DNA from 4 places in the Labrys sedimenti genome. Region 3 is predicted to be linked to each of the others. Evidence: riboswitches for the same ligand, from Rfam matches in the RefSeq annotation. Region 3 holds a riboswitch; each other region holds the start of a gene.

Region 1 (5,582 bases), on a different contig from region 3:
GCGGGCATTGATCATCCGCTTCTCGTCGACCGTGACGCGGCCGCCCTTGCGGTCGATCGCGCCAAGGCCGCTCGCATCCGCTGCGCTCTGCGGCAGGGGAAGCTGGGTTACGGGCGAGGTGGTTTCGGACCAGTCGAGCATCGTCATCGTTTTCTTATCCTCAACCTGTCATTCCCGGCGCGGCCGAAGGCCGCGGGAAGGGAATCCTGGGGCCAAAGAGCGCATCTGCCCCTGGATTCCCTTCCCCTCGCTTCGCTAGGCCGGGAATGACAGGCTCATTCTGTCAATCTTCGAGTTACTGGCATGCTTCGCAGTCGGGATCGTGGATGGAGCAGGCCTTGCCCCAAGCCTCGGACTGCAACATGTCGGACTGCAGCGTTTCCGGCTGCGGCTCGACCAGGATCGGCGCGGCCGCCTGCGGCACCGTGGCGGAGACGGCGTTGAGCTTGCCGTCGGTGCCCTTCAGCGTCGATTTCTCGACATGGGTGGCCGACCGCGAGCGCAGGTAATAGGTCGTCTTCAGGCCGCGTTTCCAGGCGAGGCGGTAGAGCGTGTCGAGCTTCTTGCCGGAGGGGTTGGCGATATAAAGGTTGAGCGATTGGGCCTGGTCGATCCACTTCTGCCGGCGGGCCGCCGCCTCGATCAGCCAGGCGGTGTCGATCTCGAAGGCAGTGGCGTAGAGAGCCTTCAGATCCTCGGGGATGCGATCGATCTGGCCGAGGGAACCGTCGAAATATTTGAGATCGGAAATCATCACCTCGTCCCACAGGCAGCGCGCCTTGAGGTCGCGGACCAAGGCCGAGGTGACCACCGTGAAATCCCCCGACATGTTCGATTTCACGAACAGGTTCTGATAGGCCGGCTCGATCGACTGCGACACGCCGCAGATGTTGGAGATCGTCGCCGTCGGCGCGATCGCCATGGTGTTGGAATTGCGCATGCCGACCGTCTTCACGCGCTGGCGCAGCCCATCCCAGGCCAAGGTAGAGCGCCTGTCGAAGTTGGCGCCCTCGCGCGTTTCGGCCAGCAAGCCCACCGAGTCGATCGGCAGGATGCCCTGCGACCACAGCGAGCCGTCGAAGCTGGGATAGCGTCCGCGCTCGGCTGCCAGATCGACAGAAGCCGAGATGGCGTGGAACGACACCGCTTCCATGCTCTCGTCGGCGAAGCGTACGGCGGCATCGGAGGCATAGGGCAGGCGCAGGCTCTGCAGGGCGTCCTGGAAACCCATGATGCCCAAGCCGACGGGCCGGTGCCTGAGGTTGGAGCGCCGCGCCTCGGGAATGGTGTAGAAATTGATGTCGATGACGTTGTCGAGCATGCGCATCGCCGTCGTCACCGTCGCCTTGAGCTTGTCGAACATCAGCCCGTCGGCATCGACATGGGCGGCGAGGTTGACCGAGCCGAGATTGCACACGGCCACCTCGTCATGGGAGGTGTTCAGCGTGATCTCGGTGCACAGGTTCGAGGAATGCACCACGCCGATGTGCCGCTGGGGCGAGCGGATGTTGCAGGGATCCTTGAAAGTGATCCAGGGATGCCCCGTCTCAAACAGCATGGTCAGCATCTTGCGCCACAGGTCCAGGGCGCGGACCTGCCTGAAGACCTTGAGCTCGCCGCGCGCGGCGCGCGCCTCGTGCGCCTCATAGGCGGCCTTGAAGGCGGGGCCGTAGAGATCGTGCAGGTCCGGCGTTTCGTCGGGTGAGAACAGGGTCCAGGGACCGTCCTGTTCGACACGCTCCATGAACAGGTCAGGCACCCAGTTGGCGGTGTTCATGTCATGGGTGCGGCGGCGATCGTCCCCGGTGTTCTTGCGCAGATCGAGGAACTCCTCGATGTCGACATGCCAGGTCTCCAGATAGGCGCAGACCGCGCCCTTGCGCTTGCCGCCCTGGTTGACGGCGATGGCGGTGTCGTTGGCGACCTTGAGGAAGGGCACCACGCCCTGGCTCTCGCCATTGGTGCCTTTGATATGGGCGCCGAGGCCGCGCACATTGCTCCAGTCATTGCCGAGGCCGCCGGAATATTTGGCAAGCAGGGCATTGTCCTTCACCGCCTTGAAGATGCCTTCGAGATCGTCGGACACCGTGGTCAGAAAGCAGGAGGAGAGTTGGGCGCGTAGCGTGCCTGAATTGAACAGGGTGGGCGTCGAGGCCATGAAGTCGAAGGAGGAGAGAAGATCGTAGAACTCGATGGCGCGGCCTTCCCGGTCGATTTCGCGTAGGGCCAGGCCCATGGCCACGCGCATGAAGAAGGCCTGTGGCAGCTCGAAACGCGTGCCGCGAACATGCAAGAAATAGCGGTCATAGAGCGTCTGCAGGCCGAGATAGTCGAATTGCAGGTCGCGCTCGGGCTTGAGGGAGGCTGCAAGGCGGGCGAGGTCGAAGCGCCCGAGCTCCGGGTCGAGCAATTCGTTGGCGATGCCGATGCTGATATAATCGTGGAAATATTCGGCGTAGCGGCTCGCCATCTCGGCCTGCGTCGCCTGTTTGGGATGGCCTCCGACGAAGCTCAGCGCTTCGCGGCGCAGCTTGTCGTTGAGGAGCCGGGCGCTGACCTTGGCGTAATCGGGTTCCGTCTCGATCAGGGTACGGGCGGCGAGGATTGGCGCAAGCGCCAGTTCGTCCTGGCTGATGCCGTCATAGAGGTTGCGCTGGGTCGCGTTCAGCACCGTTTCGGCATGGGTGTCGGCAAGGCCTGCACAGGCCTCGCGCACCAGGGCGACAAGGCGCGTCTGGTCGAGGGGCTGCAAAGTGCCATCCGCCGTCTTCATGCGCAGGGCAGGGGCGGCGGCGACCTGTGCCTCGGCCTTGGCGGCGCGCTCCTGGGCCCGCTGTTCGCGATAGAGCACATAGGCGCGCGCCACCTTGTGGTGCTCGCCGCGCATCAGGGCGAGTTCCACCTGATCCTGGATATCCTCGATATGGAAGGTGCGGCCGGCATCGGCACGGCGGGTCAGGCCGGCGACGATCTGGGCCGTGAGCTCGGCGACGATGTCATGCACCCGGCGCGAAGCGGCGGCGCTGTTCCCCTCGACGGCGAGAAAGGCCTTGGTCAGGGCCACTGCGATCTTCGAAGCATCGAAAGGCGTGACGCCGCCATTGCGGCGAATGACCTGGTAGCCGGGTTCGGATGCCGGGGACGCCTTGTCGGCGCCGGTACCTGGAAAAGGCTTCCTTGTGGTCGTGGCAGTTTCGAGATCAAGAGACATTCGGCAAACCCCAATATGTTGGAGGCTTGGGCCGAGGAGCGCATTCCGCGCCGACGCAGGATGACGCGCCGCGAGCAAGGCGATCCGTCGGGGCACCCCGCCCGAGGAAACGATACGCATCCACAGGCAGGTCTCCTGGCTCGCGGGTCGTTGCGGACTGCCTGCCTTCCCGGGGAGGGTGGGGTAAACCCACCTCTCGGCCAGTGGCCAATCGACAGCCGCTCTCCGCTTACAGTTGCGGGGGCAGCCCCGGCTTTGCCCTAAGGCCTACCGGATTCCCTATTAGCGCCGGAGGCGAATCCGGCGACCTGTGAATACCGTATCTAGTATGCTTTGGTGCCTATCTGTCAATAGATGGTGTGTATCGCCCTTTTTTTCAATGGGGACAGAGTATGCAGGGGCACAAAATTCGTGCCCCGGCACACTTTTTCAGGCGGATGTCGCCGCCCGCGCCGGGGTGGTCTCCTCACGAAGTTGACGGGCGGCAACAACCATGTTGGCGAGAGCCGGCCGGACTTCCGCCCAGCTGCGGGTCTTCAGGCCGCAATCGGGGTTGACCCAGAGCTGGTCGCCGGCGATCCGTTCCTGCGCCTTGGTGAGGAGGTCGCGCATTTCAGCCACGCCGGGGCAGCGGGGAGAGTGGATGTCGTAGACGCCGGGGCCGATCTCGTTGGGGTAGCGATAGGCCCGGAACGCATCGAGCAGCTCCATTCTGGACCGGGCAGTCTCGATCGAGATCACATCCGCATCCAGGCCACCGACGGCATGGATGATGTCGTTGAACTCCGAGTAGCACATATGGGTGTGGATCTGGGTGGCATCGTCGACACCCGAGGAGGCAAGACGAAAACACGCGACCGCCCAGGCAAGATAGGCCTCCTTTTCGGCGTGCCTGAGGGGCAGCCCCTCGCGAATTGCCGGCTCGTCGATCTGGATGATGCGAATGCCGGCCTGTTCGAGATCCCCGACCTCGTCGCGCAAGGCGAGGGCGATCTGCCGGCAGACCTGCTCGCGTTCGATGTCGTCCCGCACGAAGGACCATTGCAGCATGGTGACCGGCCCGGTGAGCATGCCCTTGACGGGGCGCCTGGTGAGGGACTGGGCAAAGCGCGCCCAATCCACCGTCATGGGCCGGGGACGCGAGACGTCGCCATAGATGATCGGCGGGCGCACGCAGCGCGAGCCGTAGCTCTGCACCCAGCCGTGCCGGGTGAAGGCGTAGCCGGCCAGTTGCTCGCCGAAATACTGCACCATGTCGTTGCGCTCGAACTCGCCATGCACCAGCACGTCGAGGCCGATCTCTTCCTGCCAGGCGATGGCCTGCGCCGTCTCCTGGCGCAGGAAGCCGTGATAATCGGCATCGCCGATAAGACCCTTTGCATGGTCCGCGCGGGCTGTGCGCACGGCACTCGTCTGCGGGAACGAACCGATCGTTGTGGTGGGAAATGACGGCAGGCCAAGCCATTCCTGGGCGCGACGGCGTAGCGGGTAGGGATGCTGGCGTTCGTGCATGGCCGGTCTGATCGCGGCCATGCGATCGGCGACGGCCGGATTGTGTATACGATCGGATACACGGCGGGAGCCTGCGGCCGCGTCCGAGCTGCCAAGCGCTTCGCCGACGGCTTTGCGACCATCGACCAGCGCAGTCGCCAGAGTTTTGAGTTCGCCGATCTTCTGCACCGCAAAGGCGAGCCACTTGCCCAGCTCGGGGTCGAGTTCCGTTTCCAGCGCAAGGTCATAGGGCACGTGCAGCAGGGAGCAGCTGGGAGCCAGCACCACGCGATGCGCGCCGAGAGCCGCGACATCGGGCTCGATCCTGTCGAGAAGGGTGGTCAGGTCGCTGCGCCAGACATTGCGGCCGTCGATCACGCCTAGCGACAACACCTTGTCGGCGGGTGCTTCCTCGACCGCTCGCCCGAGCTGTTCCGGTGCCCTTGCCAGGTCGAGATGCAGGCCGGCTGCCGGAAGGGCGAGCGCCAGATTGAGATTGTCGCCCAGGCCGCCGAAATAGCTCGCCACCATGATCTTGAGATCGGAGACTGTACCGGCCAGGACATCGTAGGTCTGGCGCAGCGCCGTGCGTGTCCGCTCGTCGAGATCGAGCACCAGGCAGGGCTCGTCGAACTGCACCCAGTCGGCACCGGCCGCGGCCAGCCTGCGCAGGATCTCGGCATAGACGGGCAGAAGCCCGGGCAGGAGGGCGAGCGGATCGAAGCCGGCATCCTTGCCCTTGCCGAGCAGCAGATAGGTCACCGGCCCGATGAGGACGGGATGGGTGTGGAAGCCGAGCGTCGCGGCCTCCGTGAATTCGTCGATGGGCTTGGTCGAGGCGAGCTCGAAGGCCTGGCCGCGGCGAAATTCGGGAACCATG
Region 2 (5,582 bases), 700 kb from region 3:
GCTATTGAGAACGGCGAGAGGATCTCGGGGAGATGAGAGGGTCATGCCTGCAGGATGCGCCTTCGGTGCCTGATTCCATTCCGGGGAGATGGAGGAGGCTTACCCGACACAGGTCGTGATTCGAAAATCTCTCGCGTTGAATTCCTCCGCCGGCAGGCAATTCCAGTGGAATAATCCCGCTTGCCAGGGCCGCTTCCACTTCTCCGCCAGGATGCCGGCTGCTCCTGCGATGGCATTGGAGGACCTGCTTGCGATCCATAAAGTTATGTTATAACGTTTCATTCAAGTGGAGGCTCAATCGAGCGCCTACGGCATCGACATGCCCGTTTTCGCAATGGATCAAGGAATTCCGACATCATGCAGCCCCTGCCGCAGACCCCCGTCACTGTCCTCACCGGCTATCTCGGGGCAGGCAAGACCACGCTTCTCAACCGGATCCTGACCGAGAGCCATGGCAGGAAATATGCCGTCATCGTCAATGAGTTCGGTGAAGTCGGCATCGACAACGATCTCGTCGTCGATACCGACGAGGAAATCTTCGAGATGAACAATGGCTGCATCTGCTGCACGGTGCGCGGCGATCTGATCCGCATCATCGAGGGCCTGATGCGCCGGCGCGACCGCTTCGATGCCATCCTGATCGAGACGACCGGGCTGGCCGATCCCGCGCCGGTCGCCCAGACCTTCTTCGTCGACGATGACGTGCGCGCCAGGGTCCGGCTCGATTCGATCGTCACCGTGGTCGACGCCCGGCATTTGCTCGGCGAAATCGAGACCGCGCATGAGGCCCAGGAGCAGCTCGCCTTCGCCGATACGATCCTGCTCAACAAGATTGATCTGGTCACGGCGGAGGAACTCGACCGGGTGGTGAAGCGGATCCGTCGCATCAATCCCACAGCCACCCTCCACCAGACCCGCCGTTGCGACATCGCGCTCGACAAGGTGCTCGGCCGCGGCGCCTTTGACCTCGACCGCATCCTCGAAGCCGAGCCCGATTTCCTCGAGGGCTTCCACGAGCACGAGCATGACGATCATGTCGGCAGCTTCGCCCTGGTGTCCCGCGAGCCGCTCGACCCCGGCAGGTTCATGCCCTGGCTCGACATGATCGTGCAGCAATTCGGCACCGACATGCTGCGCATGAAGGGGATTGTCGCCTTTGACGGCGATCCCCAGCGCTTCGTTGTCCAGAGCGTGCACATGCTGCTCGAAGGCGACCATCAGCGCCCCTGGAAGCCCGAGGAGGAGCGCCGGAGCCGCCTGGTCTTCATCGGCCGCAATCTGCCCAGGGACGTGATTGAACAGGGGTTCCTGGCCTGCCGCGTACAGGCGGCGACAGACGCGGGCTGAAGCAGGAAGGCAGCGCCCGGCATCGGCCGATGCATGCTTTGCATATTCGCTTGACCGCGCTGGCGACACCCCGGTAACTGTGGCGTTGACGGTTCCCGTCGGATGCAAGTCCGTCGGGAGTAATAGGGAACACGGTTCGGCTTCCTTAAAAGCCCATGCCGTGGCTGCCCCCGCAACTGTAGGCGGATTGCCGAGCATCCTCCTGGCGCGAAAGGCGCCATGCCACTGTGGGTCTCCCATGGGAAGGCAGATGCAAGGTCGACGTCCGCGAGCCAGGAAACCTGCCGTCATCTCGATCAATCCCATGTCACGGGCGGGGATGCCCGGAACAGGAGACATTGTGACCTATCTTCCCGCACGTCCGGGCTGTCGCCCGCCTGTTCCCTCCGCTTCGCGTCGTCGAACCCTCTGCCACGCCCTGGCCTGAGGCCGTTTACCCGTCTTCGGCCGCGCCGAAGACGGTCATTTCCATCGCGAACGAGAGAACATCATGACCTTTTCAAGGAATAAGGCCCGCTGGTTCGGCTTTGCCGTCGCGCTTGCCGCCGGCTTCAGCCTGACGCCGGGTATCGATCCGGCGGCGGCGCAGGCAACGAAATATCCCCTCAAGCTCGCCAATTGCGGCCGCACCGTCACCTTCGATCATGCGCCGCGCCGCGTCGTTTCCGTGGGGCAGAGCAGCACGGAGGTCCTCTATCTGCTCGGTCTTGCCGACAAGGTGGCCGGGACGGCGGTCTGGTTCGGCCCCGTACTGCCCGGATACGAGGAGGCCAATGCCAAGATTCCGCGCCTGGCCGACAATGATCCGAGCTTCGAAAGCGTGATCGGCAAGAAGCCGGAGCTCGTGACGGCCCAGTTCCAATGGCATGTCGGGCCCAGCGGCATCGTCGGCAAGCCAGAGCAGTTCGAGGAACTGGGTATCCAGACCTATGTTTCGCCCGCCGATTGCGTCGGCAAGGACAATTCCGGCGGTGGCGACGGCACGCGCGGTACCCTCTTCACCATGGATCTGGTCTATCAGGAGATCAGGGAACTCGCCGAGATCTTCGACGTGCAGGAGCGCGGGGCGAAGGTCGTCGCGGACCTCAAGGCACGCGAGGAAGCCGCCCGCCGCAAGATCGCTGCCGGCGACGGCAAGGTCTCCGCTGCCTTCTGGTTCTCGAGCGCCAAGGTCGATGTCGATCCGTACATGGCCGGCAAGAACAGCGTGCCGGGCTATATCATGTCCGTGCTCGGTGTCCGGAACGTCGTGGAGAGCGAGGAGGAGTGGCCGAGCGTCGGCTGGGAGACCATCGCCAAGGCCGACCCCACCATCATCGTCGCCGGCCGGATGGATCGTCGCCGCTATCCGGCCGACGACATCGCCGTCAAGCTCAATTTCCTCAAGACCGATCCGGTGGTGAGCCTGATGCCGGCGGTCAAGCAGGGCCATGTCGTGGAAATGGACGTCCAGGCCATGCAGCCGAGCGTACGCGTCGTCGACGGCATCGAGATGCTCGCCGATGCCGTCCAGCGTTTTGGCCTGAAGCGCTGAGATGAATCGCCCCGTCACACGATTGCTGGCGATCGGGCTGCTGGCCCTGGCCGTGCTCGTCCTGGCGCTCTGGCTGGGCGCCGCCATCGGCGAGACGGCCATTCCGATGGACGTGGTGGCCAAGACGGCGGCCAACCGTCTGTGGGGCGCCGGCTACGCCCTCGATCGCATTGATGAAGGCATCGTGTGGAACTACAGGCTGAGCCGCGCGGTCGTCGCGGCCTGCTGCGGCGCGGCCCTGGCGCTGTCGGGCGTCGTGCTGCAGTCCCTGCTGCGCAATGTCCTGGCCGATCCCTATGTGCTCGGCATCTCGGCCGGCGCCTCGACGGGCGCGGTCGGGGTCGCCATTCTCGGCATCGGTGCAGGATTTCTAAGCATGCCGCTCGGTGCTTTTCTGGGCGCGTTGGTGGCCTTCGGTTTCGTCGCCCTGCTGGCAATGCGCTCGGGCCGCGGCACCGGCGCGGTGATCCTGGCCGGCGTCGCCGGGTCCCAGCTCTTCAACGCCCTGACCTCCTTCATCGTCACCAAGGCGGCCAATGCCGAACAGGCGCGGGGCATCATGTTCTGGCTGCTCGGCAATCTTTCGGGGGTGCGCTGGCCGGATGTCTGGCTTGCCCTGCCGGTCACGGCCATGGGGCTGCTGGTCTGCCTCTGGCATGCGCGCGCGCTCGATGCCTTCACCTTCGGCACGGAGTCGGCAGCATCCCTCGGCATCTCCGTCCGGCGTGCCTATGTCGTACTCGTCGGCATCGCGGCGATGATGACGGCAGTAATGGTCAGCATCGTCGGATCGATCGGCTTCGTCGGCCTGGTGATTCCCCATGCGGCGCGAATGGTGGTCGGCGTGCGCCATGGGCGCCTGCTGCCGGCCTGCGCCCTGATCGGTGCCGTCTTCATGATCGTCGCCGACATTCTGTCCCGCATCATCATTCCCGGCCAGGTCCTGCCGATCGGCGTCATCACGGCCCTGGTCGGAGCGCCGGCCTTTGCCCTCATCCTCAGCCAGAGAAAGGCGACGGCATGAGCCTGTCGGCGCGCAACCTGTCCTGGTCGGCAGGCGGGGCCTCGATCCTGCACGGGGTGTCGCTGGAGGTCCAGCCCGGCGAATTGCTGGGCATTATCGGCCCGAACGGTTCGGGCAAGACCAGCCTGATGTCTCTGCTGGCCGGTATTCGCCGGCCACAGGGCGGCGAGGTGTTGCTGTCGGGCCGCCCGCTCCACGGTCTTGCTCGACGCGAAGTCGCGCGCCGCATCGCCCTGGTCGAGCAACAGGCGGAGACGGCCGAGCGCATTACCGCCCGCCAGGCTGTGGAGCTTGGGCGAACGCCGCATCTGGGAGCTTTCACGCCCTTGTCGAGCCGGGATGACGCCATCGTCGATCTCGCGCTCGAGGAGGTTGCCATGACCGGCCTTGCCGGTCGCCTGTGGCACACGCTCTCCGGTGGGGAACGCCAGCGCCTGCACATCGCCCGCGCCCTGGCGCAGCAGCCCGAGATCCTGCTTCTCGACGAGCCCACCAATCATCTCGACATCGGCCACCAGATCGGCCTGCTGCATCTGGTGCATCGCCAGAATCTCACCGTCGTGGCGGCCCTGCACGACCTCAACCATGCGGCGATGTTCTGCGACAGGGTCGCGCTGATGCAGGCAGGACGGATCGAGGCGATCGGTCCGCCGGCGGAGGTGCTGACGGCAGTGCGCATCCAGTCGGTCTTCGGTGTCGCCGCCGAGGTCATCCGCGACGGTGCGGGAGGATGCTTCATCCGCTATCGGCATCCGGATCTTCCGGTACCGCGACCGGGCTGGATCGCGGCGGTGTCATGACACGCAGCCGACAACAGATGGAGAGAGCCATCAGATGACGAGCGCCAGCCCTGCGAACTATGATCTCAAGGAAGAGATTCGCGATTATTGGTCAAAGCGTTCGGAAACCTTCGACCGCGCCTTCGGGCACCACATTCCCGAGGGCCCCGAATTCGAAGCCTGGGCGGGGGCGATCCGAGATCATCTCGGGACCGAACCGCTCCGGGTGCTCGATCTCGCCTGCGGGACGGGCGAGATCACCAAGCTGCTGCTGGCGCTCGGCCATGACGTGACCGCGCTGGACTTCTCCGAGGCGATGTTGGCGGTTGCGCGACGCAAGCATGCCGGTCGCCAGCGCCTGCGCTTTCGTCTGGGCGATGCAGAAAACACCATGGAGCCGGAAAACGCCTATGACGCCATCGTCTGCCGGCATCTGGTCTGGACATTGACCGAGCCGCAGAAGGCCTTTGCCGATTGGCATCGCGTGCTGAAACCGGGCGGCAGATTGCTGTTCTTCGACGGGGATTGGGCAAGACCAACCAGGACCGGCCGGTTGGCGTCCGGGCTCATCGCCTTGATCGATCGCCTTGGCGGCGCCGATCCCTTCTATGATGGTGCAATGGGCGAGCGCCATGCCCGCATCATGGAGCGGCTGCCTTTTGGCAGGGGGCTGCGGAGTACCGATCTGCTGCCGCTCCTGGAACAGGCCGGCTTCAGGGATGTGGTGGTCTCCTCGCATCGGCCGATCGCCGCGGCCCAGAGGCGCCGGGCGGATCTGCGCAACCGGCTGCGCACCTATCTCTATCGGCGCTTCATCATCTGCTGCCGCAAGTGATCCGCGAACCGGAGCAGCCTTGCATCTCCCGCCAACGGAACCATATCTTTGGAGGCGGCCTGC
Region 3 (5,582 bases):
TGTCGGCCTCGCGCCGTAGCGCGCGGTCTACCATGTGGGCGGCGCCCCCACCCCCCCCCCCCGTGGTCCCCAACTCACGCGTGTGGCGGACATCGAGGGGAGGGTAAAGAGCGGGCGAAGACGCTTGCGGCTCCAGGAAGGTTCCATATTTCGGCACGGCGAGCGGCGCTTCCGGCTCGCCGAAATCGAGGCCGCCCAGCCTGGCGGCATAGAGCAAGGAGGCTCGGGCATTCCGGGGCCCACCCTCGCGCCAGTACTGCGCAAGCCGGTCCAGCGCCTCCTGCGGCACGGTGGAGAGCTGGGACAGTCGCCCATCCGGCCTAGCGTCACCGGGGATCAAGGCGAGCGCGATGCCGCGGGTGCGCGCCGTCGCCGCCAGTTCCTCCACGCCATAGCGCCAATAATCGAGGCCGCCGAGCAGGCGCACCACGATCGTCCTGGCGTGGCGGGCCGTCTTGTCGATGTAGAGGTCGACGGACATCGGATGGCGCAGCTTCTGCAGCGGCGCCAGGCGCAGATCGTCGAAGCCGGACGCAGCTGCCAGGGCGAGGTCGCTGTCGGTCAGCGAGGCGAACACGATCGCGCCGGGAGCCTGGTCGAGATCGACGGCGGCCTCGCTGGCATCGAGCGAACGCGTATCGGCCGGCAGCAGATGCATCAGACTATCCTTGCGGTATCAGCATGGCCCAAGTTCAGCATGGCCCAAGTGACGTAAGCGATACGGAATTGTCATTCCCGGCCGTATCCTCACAAGCTTTGCTTGTGAGTGGCAGCGAGGGGAAGGGAATCCAGGGCTGTCGAACTCGCCGGGGATGACAGTTCTGCTTCATCACTGCCCGATGCTATCACCCCTCCAGCGTCTTGCGGATGCCGGCCTGGTCGATGCCCTTCTCGCCGATGATGACGAGGCGGCTCGAACGGGTTTCCTCCGGCGCCCAGGCGCGGTCGAAATGCTGCGAGAAGCGGGCGCCGACGCCCTGGACCAGCAGGCGCATCGGCTTGCCGTCGACGGCGACGAAGCCCTTGATGCGCAAGATATCATGCTCCTCGGCCGCCGCCTTCAGCTTGCGCACCAGGGCATCGGCATCGAGGATGGCCGGCAGGTCGACCACGAAGGTGTCGAAATCGTCGTGGTCGTGCTCGGCCTCGTGGTCGTGATGGGAGGGCCGGGCCTCCAGGTCGTTCTCGGCCGCGGCCCCGAGCCCGAGCAGCACGGCCGCGTCGATGCGGCCCTCGGAGGTGCGCACCACCTTGACGGCGCGCGGCACGGTCTTCTCGATGTCCTTCTCCACGCTGTCGGCCTCGCCGGCGGAGAGGAGATCGGCCTTGTTGAGCACGACGAGGTCGGCGCAGAGGAGCTGGTCCTCATAGACCTCCTCAAGCGGATTGTCGTGATCGAGGGAAGCGTCGCCCTCGGCCTGGCGCTTGAGCTCTTCCGGGTCATCGGCGAAGCGGCCGGCCGCGACCGCCGCGCCGTCGACAACGGCGATGACGCCGTCGACGGTGACGCGCGAACGGATCGCCGGCCAGTTGAAGGCCTTGACCAGCGGCTTGGGCAGAGCGAGGCCGGAGGTCTCGATCACGATGTGCTCGGGCGCGTTCGGGCGTGCCAGCAGCGTCTCCAGCGCCGGCACGAAATCGTCGGCCACGGTGCAGCAGATGCAGCCATTGGCGAGCTCGACGATGGCGTCTTCCGGGCAGCTCTCGATGCCGCAGGACTTCAGGATGTCGCCGTCGACGCCGACATCGCCGAATTCGTTGACGATCAACGCCAGCCTGCGGCCGTTGGCGGTGGCCAGCAGGTTGCGGATCAGCGTGGTCTTGCCGGCCCCGAGAAAGCCGGTGACGATGGTGCAGGGAACTTTCGCGGTCTCTGATCTTACAGGGGCGTTCATTCGGCGGCGTCCTTGAGGGTTGGCAGGGGTGGGATGCGCGCGATCATGCTGCGCTTGAAGACGTCGGGACGGCCGCGCCAGGGCATCAGGCCATCGCTGGAATGGGCAAGGAGATCGATCCCGGTGAGGATGTCGGGGCCGCTCTCGGCAGTGAGATCGCCGAAGACATAGGTCCAGGTACCGGGCGCCGACAAAGCCACCGTGCAGGAACGCTTGCAATTGCCCAGGCACTCGACCGGCTGCAGCTCGACGCTTTCGGGCAGCATGCCGGCGAGAGCGTCGCGCAGCCGGGCGCCCTGGCGCGGCGCCTCGGGGGCATCGCCCTCGCGCCTGCAGGTCACGCAGACGAGCAGCCGGACTGGGAGAGTTGTTTCTGGCATCGGCCCTGTTCATCGCCGCCGGAGCGGATGGAGGGCGCGGGACCGACGGCATGGCCGGCGATCGTCCGGGAAGACGGAACCGGCCTCCGAGGCGCCCCGCCCGGACCGGTGACAACAGTACGACCGGCAGGTCTCCTGGCTCGCGGCTCATCGCCCCCCGCCGCCTTCCCGGTTGCCCAGTGGCCTCAAGGCGGGACGCTTGCCGCTTACAGTTGCGGGGGCAGCCGCGGCTTTGGCATCCAGGACAGCCCTCAACCGGGCCCCCTTCATCCGCACCGCATTCCCTCTTCTCTCTTAACGAGAGACCGATCGCAGCTGACATAAGGGGTGCGCGGGCGTGCTTGTCAATGTTCCCGCTTCCAAACCACGCGCAAAATCCGGCATAAAGGCCGACGATATCGCCACATCAGCGAGGCTGCCATGCCCGAAGAGAAGCCACCGGCACCGCCGACCGAGCCGGAGAAGATCGACGTCATCTTCCGCGGCGGTTCGGTGACGGCCATCGGCGTCGTGCTTGCCTTCTCGCTCGGCTTCCTCAACAACTGGGCCTCGCAGCCGGGAACCTGGATCCCGGAGGACCTGGCAGCCGTCTTTCTTATCGGGGGCGGCATCATCTTCCAGGTCTGGGCGCTGGCCGGCATGCTTTCGCCCACTTCGCTGCAGGGGCTGGTCTATCGCCGTATCGTCCGCATCTTCCTGACCGGCCTCATCCTCGTCTCGGTGGGCGTTCTCGTCGCCATCGCCGGCGATGCACTCGGCTACAGCCGGATCTGGTTCAAGCAATAGGCCAAGGCCCCTTCGCAACTGGCAGCCGCGTTTCTCGACGGTTTCCAGACTGCACAAACTCTCACGTCTGCGTTACCCGTCACCCCAGCGCCATGATTGCCGCCACAATTTGGCCTTCCCGCAATCGCCCACCAGAAGGCCGACGCCGATGGGCCCGGACCTTCTGCCCGGCATCAGCCGCTGGAAGGCCTGCCCATGGTTGCCATCACCGTCAATTCGACCACCCACCAGCTCGACATCGAGCCCGAGACCCCTCTGCTCTGGGTCCTGCGCGATGAACTCGGCCTCACCGGTACCAAGTTCGGCTGCGGCATCGCCCAATGCGGCGCCTGCACCGTCCATGTGAACGGCGCCGCCATCCGCTCCTGCCAGACCCAGATCGGTGACGTCGACGGTGCCACCATCACCACGATCGAGGGCTTGTCGGCAGACGGCAAGCATCCGGTCCAGCAGGCCTGGCTGGCCGAGGACGTTCCGCAATGCGGCTATTGCCAGTCGGGCCAGATCATGGCCGCCGTCGCCTTCCTGAAGGATACGCCCGCGCCCACCGATGCGGATATCGACAACGGCATCACCAATATCTGCCGCTGCGGCACCTATCCGCGCATCCGCGCCGCCATCCATCGCGCCGCCGAACTGATGAAGGGGTGAGGCCATGAACGCGATCGACCGTACCTCGACTGCGCTGAGCCGGCGCAGTTTCCTGGCCATCGGCCTCTCGGCCGCCGGCGGCCTCATGATCGGCGGCTTCATCCCCGATGCCGCCCACGCTCTTGATATTGCCGACCAGCCCTGGGCCGGCACGGCCACTGAAGGCGAGATCAATGCCTGGATCCTGATCGAGCCCGACGACACCGTGATCATCCGCGTGGCGCAATCGGAAATGGGCGAGGGCATCTTCACCGCCCTGCCGATGATCGTCGCCGAGGAACTCGGTTGCGACTGGGCCAAGGTGAAGCCCGAATACGCCTCGGCCAGCCGCAATTTGCGCGAGAACACCGTGTACAAGCGCATGGGCACCGGCGGTTCCGGCGCCGTACGCCGCTCGCGCGAATTCCTACAGGCCGCCGGCGCCAATGCCCGCGAAAGGCTGGTGCAGGCGGCGGCTGCGCGCTGGCAGGTACCGGCCGAAAGCTGCAGCGTCGATGCCGGCAAGGTGCTGCACCAGGCCAGCAATCGCAGCCTGCGTTTCGGCGAACTGGCCGGCGAGGCCGCCAAGGTCACGCTGGCCAAGGAACCCGCAATCAAGACACCCGAGCAGTTCACGCTGATCGGTAAGCCGCTGGCGCGCCTGGATACGCCGCCCAAGCTGACGGGAGCCGCCAAATACGGCATCGATATCCGCCTGCCTGATATGGTCTATGCCGCTGTGGTGACATGTCCCGTCTTCGGCGGCCGCGTGAAATCCCATGACGAAACCGCCATCAAGGGCCGCCGCGGCATCCTGGCCTTGGTGCCGATCGAGGGCGGCCTCGCCGTGGTGGCCGACCGGTTCTGGCGTGCCAAGGAAGCGGCGCTTGCCCTGCCGGTGATATGGGAGGAGGGCCCCGCCGCCGAGACAGACAGCAAGGGTTTCGACGCCGACTATGTCGCCGCCCTCGACGGCCCTGCCGTCACGGCGCGCAAGGAGGGCGATGTCGAGGCCTCCCTCGCTCGCGGCAAGCGTGTCGACGCCCTCTACCAGGCGCCGCATCTGGCCCATGCGCCGATGGAACCGCTCAACTGCACCGCCCATGTCCATGACGGCAAGGTCGAAGTCTGGATGGGCACGCAGAACCCCGATATGGCGCTCCAGCTCGCCGCCAAGGCGGCGGGCGTCGCTCCCTCCGAGGTGGAGATCCACAATTGCTTCCTCGGTGGCGGCTTCGGCCGGCGCGCCGTCAATGACGAGCTCGTTCAGGCCGTGACGGTATCGAAGGCGGTGGGCAAGCCGGTCAAGCTGGTGTGGACGCGCGAGGAGGACATGCACCACGACCGCTATCGCCCCCAGGCCGCCATCCGCTTCCAGGCCTCCCTCGGCGAGGACGGCCTGCCGGCGGCGATCCATGTCCGCACCGCCGTCGGGTCCATCCAGCGCTCGCTCGGCTGGGGCAAGGTGGAGAACGGCGTCGAGCCCTCCGCCGTCGAGGGCCTCGCCAACATGCCCTACCGCACCGGTGCGGCCCAGATCGACTGCATCCTCAAGAACACCCATGTGCCGGTGATGTTCTGGCGGTCGGTCGGCTCGTCGCAGAATGCCTTTGCCCTGGAGAGCTTCATCGACGAAATGGCCCAGGCCAGTGGCCAGGACCCCTATCGCTTCAGGCGCAAGCTGCTCGAGGGCAAGCCGGATTTTCTCGCCGTGCTCGACACGCTGGCTGAGAAGAGCGACTGGGGCAAGCCGCTGCCCAAGGGCCGGGGGCGCGGCATCGCCATCCACGAATCCTTCGGCACCATCGTCGGCGAGGTGGTGGAGCTCGCCGTCAGCCCGCAGGGCGAGGTGAAGGTCCAGCGCGTGGTGGCGGCCGTCGATTGCGGCCAT
Region 4 (5,582 bases), on a different contig from region 3:
GCCCGAACAGGCCCGATGTGAGGAAGCCATCGGGATTGTCCACCTTGGCGCGGGCCGTAACGGTGCCGGTCTGGGCGTCGACCTGGGGCGCGATATAGTCGAGCGTGCCCTTATGGGAGAACCCCTTCTCGTCCGACAGGCCGATCTCGACCTTCAGCGTGGGATCCTTACCGCCGCTATCCAGCTTGCCCTTGGAGGCGCGCTGATAGGCAAGGTAGCTCGCTTCGTCGAGATCGAAGTAGAAAAAGATCGGATCGACTGCGACGATCGACGCCAGCGGCGAGGTCGAGTTGGCCACCACCAGATTGCCGCGCGAGACGAACTGGCGGGTAATCCTGCCCGAGATCGGTGCGGTGATGGTGGCATAGTTGAGGTCGAGCTTGGCGGTTGCCAGGGCCGCATTGGCCGAATCGATCGAGGCCGCCGCCTCCTGATAGGCCTGGAGGTTGGCCTGATAGGTCGCGTCGGTGACGTTGCCACTCTTCTTCAGCGCCTCGGCGCGCGCCAGATTGGCCTGGGTCAGGTCGATCCTGGTCTGCGTGATCTTCACCTGGGCGGCCGCCTGGTCGACCGCAGCCTGGAACGGACGCGGATCGATCGCGAACAGCACATCGCCCTCTTTGACGAGGGAACCTTCCACGAAGCTCGACTTGTCTAGATAGCCGGTGACGCGCGAGGTGATGTTCACCTGCGGCCAGGCCTGGAAACGGCCGGTGAATTCCAGCGCTTCAGTGATCTTGCGTTTGACCGGATTGGCCACCGTAACCGGCATGGCCGGCATCTGCTGGGCAAGCGCGGTGCCCATCCCCTCGACGGCCGTCAATGCCAGCACGCCGGCGGCCAGCCGACTCAATTTGCGACGCAACCTCGACATGAACATCCTCGCAAGCAAAGCGCCTCAGCCAAGCCGCCCGCATGGCTAATGGCCTTGTCGCGGGCACTGGAACTGGCGTCTGAAAATTTTGCAGGATTTCCCAGCCTGCACCGCCAGGGCAGGTTCGGAGATCCTGTTCAGCGCTCCACCGGCCGGAATCGCGGTCGAATCGCCGTGTAAGCCTTATAGTATGATAATTCTTAGCGCTTTGATCCAATCAAGATCGGCGCCCTGCAACCATGAGTTGGGACTTGATGCAAATCCGCAACAGGCCTGTGATTTCTCGCGCCTGCGCTTGAGAGCCGTAGAGCTGCATTCGGTTGTGTGCGAAGCCGGGCGTGCTGGCCCGCCCCAAACGAGGCGAAGCCCTCCCCAGCCTTCTCAAGCCAGCCGCGGCTGCGCCCGGTCGCGCAAATATCCGGGGCTTCGTCAGCTCAGGGCACAGTCCCCTCGCGCCCGATGCTCTCATAGCGGAAGCCGTACCGCTTCATGTCTTCGAGCCGGTAGATGTTGCGCAGGTCCACGATCACCGGGCGGGTGAGCAGGTTCTTGACCCGCTCGAGGTCGAGCGCCCGGAACTCGTCCCATTCAGTGACGATCACTGCGACATCGGCGCCATCGAGGCAGTCATAGGCACTGGAGCGATAGTCGACATCGCTCAGAACCTTGCGGGCCTCCTCCATCGCCTGGGGATCATAGGCCCGCACCCGTGCGCCCTTGTCCTGCAAGGCGAGCACGATCGGAATCGAGGGGCTGTCGCGCATGTCATCGGTGTTCGGCTTGAACGCAAGGCCGAGCAGGGCCACCGTCTTGCCGGCGATGTTGCCGTCCAACGCCGCGATGACGCGGCGTGCCATCGCCGCCTTGCGGGCATCGTTGACCCCGACCACCGCCTCCACGATGCGCAGTGGCACGCCATGCTCCTGGCCGGTGCGCAGCAACGCGAGCGTATCCTTGGGAAAGCACGAACCGCCGAAGCCCGGCCCGGCATGCAGGAATTTGGAACCGATGCGGTTGTCGAGACCGATGCCGCGGGCCACCTCCTGCACGTTGGCACCAGCCTTCTCGCACAGGTCAGCGATCTCGTTGATGAAGGTGACCTTGGTCGCCAGGAAGGCGTTGGCGGCATATTTGATCAGTTCGGAGGTGCGCCGGGCCGTGAACAGCAGCGGCCCCTGGTTGAGATGGAGCGGGCGGTAGACCTCGCCCATCACTTCGCGGGCGCGCTGCTCCTCAGTGCCGACCACGATGCGGTCCGGGCGCTTGAAATCCTCGATCGCCGCGCCTTCGCGCAGGAATTCGGGGTTCGACACCACGCTGACATCGGCATCCGGCCTGACCTCGCGGATCAGCCGCTCGACCTCGTCGCCAGTGCCGACCGGCACGGTCGACTTGGTCACCACCACCGTGAAGCCCTCGACCGCCGCGGCGATCTCGCGCACCGCGCCATAGACATAAGACAGGTCCGCATGCCCGTCGCCGCGGCGCGAGGGAGTACCGACAGCCAGGAACACCACGGCCGCATCGCGCACGGCGGGGGCGAGCTCGGTGGTGAAGGACAGGCGCTTCTCGCGCACATTGCGCGCCACCAGATCGTCGAGGCCCGGCTCGTAGATCGGCATGCGCCCGGCCAGCAAGCCCTCGATCTTGGCCGGATCCTTGTCGACGCAGGTGACGACATGGCCGAAATCGGCGAGGCAAGCCCCCGTCACCAGGCCAACATAACCCGTACCGATCATTGCAACGCGCATGACATCAATCCTGTTTGGGCGACTAACCCGTCAGAGCCGTGTCTACAAAAGGCCCGGCGACATGCCAATGACGAAAAAGGAAAAGCAGCTCTGCCGGAGGGCCTTGCCGAGACGCCTCTACGCCCCTAGCCGCAGCGACCAGCCGCGGGCGGAAGGCCTGAGATCAGCGCTCGCCAGCGGGCCGGCCTCGATGCGCCAGAAGGAACGAGGCTCGCTGCCGAGGACATGAACGATCGCCGCGCGCAGCACCGAGGCATGGGTAACGGCCAGCGTGTAGCCCTCGAACCGCCCGCCATCGAGCCAGGCACCGACCCGTGCAATCACGGCCGCAATGCTCTCACCGCCATGCGGGCAGGCCTGCGGATCGGTCAGCCACGCCCCAAGCGCTTCGGGCTCGGCGGCGGCCACCGCCTCCAGGCCAAGCCCCGCCCAGCGGCCATGGTCGCATTCGCGCAGGACCTCGTCGATTTCAGGATCGAGGCCGAGGGCATGCGCCGTCTGGCGGGCCCTGAGCGCCGGACTGCTCAGGACGCGGGTCGCCTTGGCGAAACGTCCCTGCTGGTCCCGAGCCGCCTTCTCCCCCCTCGCGTCGAGCGCCTCGTCGAGTGGAAACCCCGCCGCACGCAGTGCGGGCGTCGCTCCATGGCACAGCAGGATCAGGCGTGGCGTCATGAAGGCAATTCCCCAAGATAAAGTCGCTTCCAGAATATTGACATATCCGTGACTTGCGCTCTTATGGAAGAGCTTTGCCAAGGGTGGGAAGCCGGTGGAATTCCGGCACGGTCGCGCCACTGTGAACGGCGGCGCTGCGGCGTCAATCCGGAAGTCAGACCTCTTCCAAGGCAGCATGACTCGTAACGGGACGCGTAATCCCAAGGAGCTTTTCATGACCACCGCAACTCTGGCACCCGTCGCCCAGCAGCCGATCGCCATCCCGGTCCGCGAGATCCTGCCCTGGGCGCTCTTCACTGTGCTCCTGGCTGTGCTCGCCATCTATTTCGTTGGCGCCGAACAGGGCGCAACCTCGCTGATTCCCGGCGTCTACATCCACGAATTCGTGCATGACGCCCGCCATCTGCTCGGCTTCCCCTGCCACTAGGGCGCATAGGCACACGACATGGTTAGATCGCTTTTGATCCGGGGGATGCTGATCGGCATCCTGGCCGGACTGTTTGCGTCCGGCTTCGCCTGGGTGTTCGGTGAGCCCCAGGTCGACGCCGCCATCGCTTTCGAGGAAAGCCACGCCTCAGAGCCGGCTCCGACGGCTGCCCCGACGCCCGGCGCCGCGCAGGCGGCCGCGGCCCACGATCATGAGGAAGAGCCGGTCAGCCGGCCGGTCCAGGCCAGCTACGGCCTCGTCACCGGCATGGTCGTCTATGGCGCAGCGCTCGGCGGCATCTTCGCCCTGATCTTTGCCTTCGCGCAGGGCCGGATCGGCAGCCTCAGCCCGCGCGCAACCGCCGGATTAATCGCCCTCGTCGGCTTCGCCGCCATCATGGTGGTGCCACAGATCAAATATCCTGCCAACCCGCCGGCCGTCGGCAATCCCGACACCATCGGCCTGCGCACCGCCTTCTATTTCGGCTTGATCCTGCTGTCCCTCGTGACGATGGCTGCGGCTCTCGGCACCGCGAACCGGCTCGCTGCCAGCCTCGGCCGCTGGAACGCCAACCTCGTGGGGGCGGCAGCCTATCTGGTGGTGATGGTCGTGGCCATGCAGATCCTGCCGACGGTCAACGACATCCCGGCCGATTTTTCGGCCACGGTGTTGTGGAAGTTCCGCATCGCCTCGCTCGGCATTCATGCCGTGCTGTGGGCGACGCTCGGGATCGCCTTCGGCATTGCAGCACAGAAATTGCTGCAAGCCCCCGCCCGCCGCTGAAAAGAAGCCGGGCACCGCGTCAAACGTCGCATTTTTACAACACTGGCTCGATTTCAGGCCGGTTTTCAAAATTTATTTCATTTCGCACTTGCGAAATGAACCGATGAGGATCAGTTTAGGGACGTGGCGGATGCGCCTTTGCGCTCCTCCACTGCCCTCCTTGGGCGTTTCCTCCCTAAGACTTGGGCCGCCATTGGGCGGCCTCTTTCTTTTTTGGGTCGACAGACCCCATATTTCAGATTGTGCAGCGGCATTCCGCCTTCGATTAACCCCTGAGCAAAGCGTGTTCAGGTATGAACGCTTGTCGCTCTCGCTGTTTGGTTTCACGCGTCTTTGCGATTTGATGTGCTTCGTTCGATTTACAAAACGCTCTTGCGTCCAAGCTCGCGCTTGCCCATTTGTGTTCACCCTCGCATAGTGTGTCATTATGGATCTGGACTCGCCCTTGTTTGATCGCATCCGGGTGCGCCCAAGGGCCGAAGAGGTCCAGCCGGCGAGCGTACGGCTATGCGAACATGCCGGTTGCCGGAACGCCGGCGAATTTCGTGCGCCCAAGGGGCGCAACCGCGAAGGCCAGTTCTGGCATTTCTGCCTGGAACACGTGCGCGACTACAACAAGACCTACAATTATTTCGCCGGCCTGCCGGACGACTCGGTCAGCGCCTATCAGCGCGATGCCGCCACCGGCCATCGCCCGACCTGGACGATGGGGGTCAATCCCTGGTCCAAGAAGCGCGGCGAAGGGCCGCAACCCGGCCCCGAGATCCATGACGGCTTCGGTTTCTTCGACGAGGATCACGGCTTCCGCCGCCCGCAAGGAACGCCCGAACCCGAGAGGCGGCGACTGAAATTGCTGGAGCGCAAGGCCCTTGACGCGCTCGATCTGCCGGAAACCGCCAGCGGCCCCGAAATCAAGGCGCGCTACAAGACGCTGGTCAAACGTCTCCATCCCGATGCCAATGGCGGGGATCGATCCAGCGAAGATAAATTGCGCGGGATCATCCAGGCCTATAATACGCTGCGTAGCGCCGGGCTCTGCTAAGGTGCGTCGTCAGCTATGGTTTGGAGCAAGATG

Evidence for each region. A riboswitch is a leader RNA that binds a small molecule or an ion and turns the genes downstream of it on or off. The one in region 3 is predicted to bind cobalamin.
Region 1: it holds a riboswitch for cobalamin, as region 3 does, so the genes downstream of both, U1R88_RS00735 (ribonucleoside-diphosphate reductase subunit alpha) here and U1R88_RS06890 (DUF1636 domain-containing protein) in region 3, are expected to answer to the same signal.
Region 2: it holds a riboswitch for cobalamin, as region 3 does, so the genes downstream of both, U1R88_RS10170 (ABC transporter substrate-binding protein) here and U1R88_RS06890 (DUF1636 domain-containing protein) in region 3, are expected to answer to the same signal.
Region 4: it holds a riboswitch for cobalamin, as region 3 does, so the genes downstream of both, U1R88_RS23985 (CbtB domain-containing protein) here and U1R88_RS06890 (DUF1636 domain-containing protein) in region 3, are expected to answer to the same signal.

Annotation. Positions count from the first base shown of each region.
Region 1 is NZ_JAXOUF010000001.1:153,645-159,226, forward strand. Features, by position in the region: gene U1R88_RS00730 (ribonucleotide-diphosphate reductase subunit beta) at 1-141, opposite strand, end outside; gene U1R88_RS00735 (ribonucleoside-diphosphate reductase subunit alpha) at 296-3,211, opposite strand; cobalamin riboswitch at 3,320-3,538, opposite strand; gene metE (5-methyltetrahydropteroyltriglutamate--homocysteine S-methyltransferase) at 3,641-5,582, opposite strand, start outside.
Region 2 is NZ_JAXOUF010000002.1:804,378-809,959, forward strand. Features, by position in the region: gene recQ (DNA helicase RecQ) at 1-45, opposite strand, end outside; gene U1R88_RS10165 (CobW family GTP-binding protein) at 358-1,347, shown strand; cobalamin riboswitch at 1,420-1,650, shown strand; gene U1R88_RS10170 (ABC transporter substrate-binding protein) at 1,838-2,881, shown strand; gene U1R88_RS10175 (FecCD family ABC transporter permease) at 2,883-3,905, shown strand; gene U1R88_RS10180 (ABC transporter ATP-binding protein) at 3,902-4,705, shown strand; gene U1R88_RS10185 (class I SAM-dependent methyltransferase) at 4,740-5,519, shown strand.
Region 3 is NZ_JAXOUF010000002.1:103,236-108,817, reverse strand. Features, by position in the region: partial or broken gene U1R88_RS06900 (hypothetical protein) at 1-658, opposite strand, end outside; gene cobW (cobalamin biosynthesis protein CobW) at 846-1,895, opposite strand; gene U1R88_RS06890 (DUF1636 domain-containing protein) at 1,892-2,275, opposite strand; cobalamin riboswitch at 2,384-2,600, opposite strand; gene U1R88_RS06885 (hypothetical protein) at 2,696-3,061, shown strand; gene U1R88_RS06880 ((2Fe-2S)-binding protein) at 3,257-3,712, shown strand; gene U1R88_RS06875 (xanthine dehydrogenase family protein molybdopterin-binding subunit) at 3,717-5,582, shown strand, end outside.
Region 4 is NZ_JAXOUF010000010.1:68,455-74,036, forward strand. Features, by position in the region: gene U1R88_RS23970 (efflux RND transporter periplasmic adaptor subunit) at 1-874, opposite strand, end outside; gene U1R88_RS23975 (UDP-glucose dehydrogenase family protein) at 1,309-2,625, opposite strand; gene U1R88_RS23980 (histidine phosphatase family protein) at 2,743-3,297, opposite strand; cobalamin riboswitch at 3,348-3,478, shown strand; gene U1R88_RS23985 (CbtB domain-containing protein) at 3,512-3,724, shown strand; gene U1R88_RS23990 (CbtA family protein) at 3,743-4,507, shown strand; gene U1R88_RS23995 (J domain-containing protein) at 4,953-5,549, shown strand.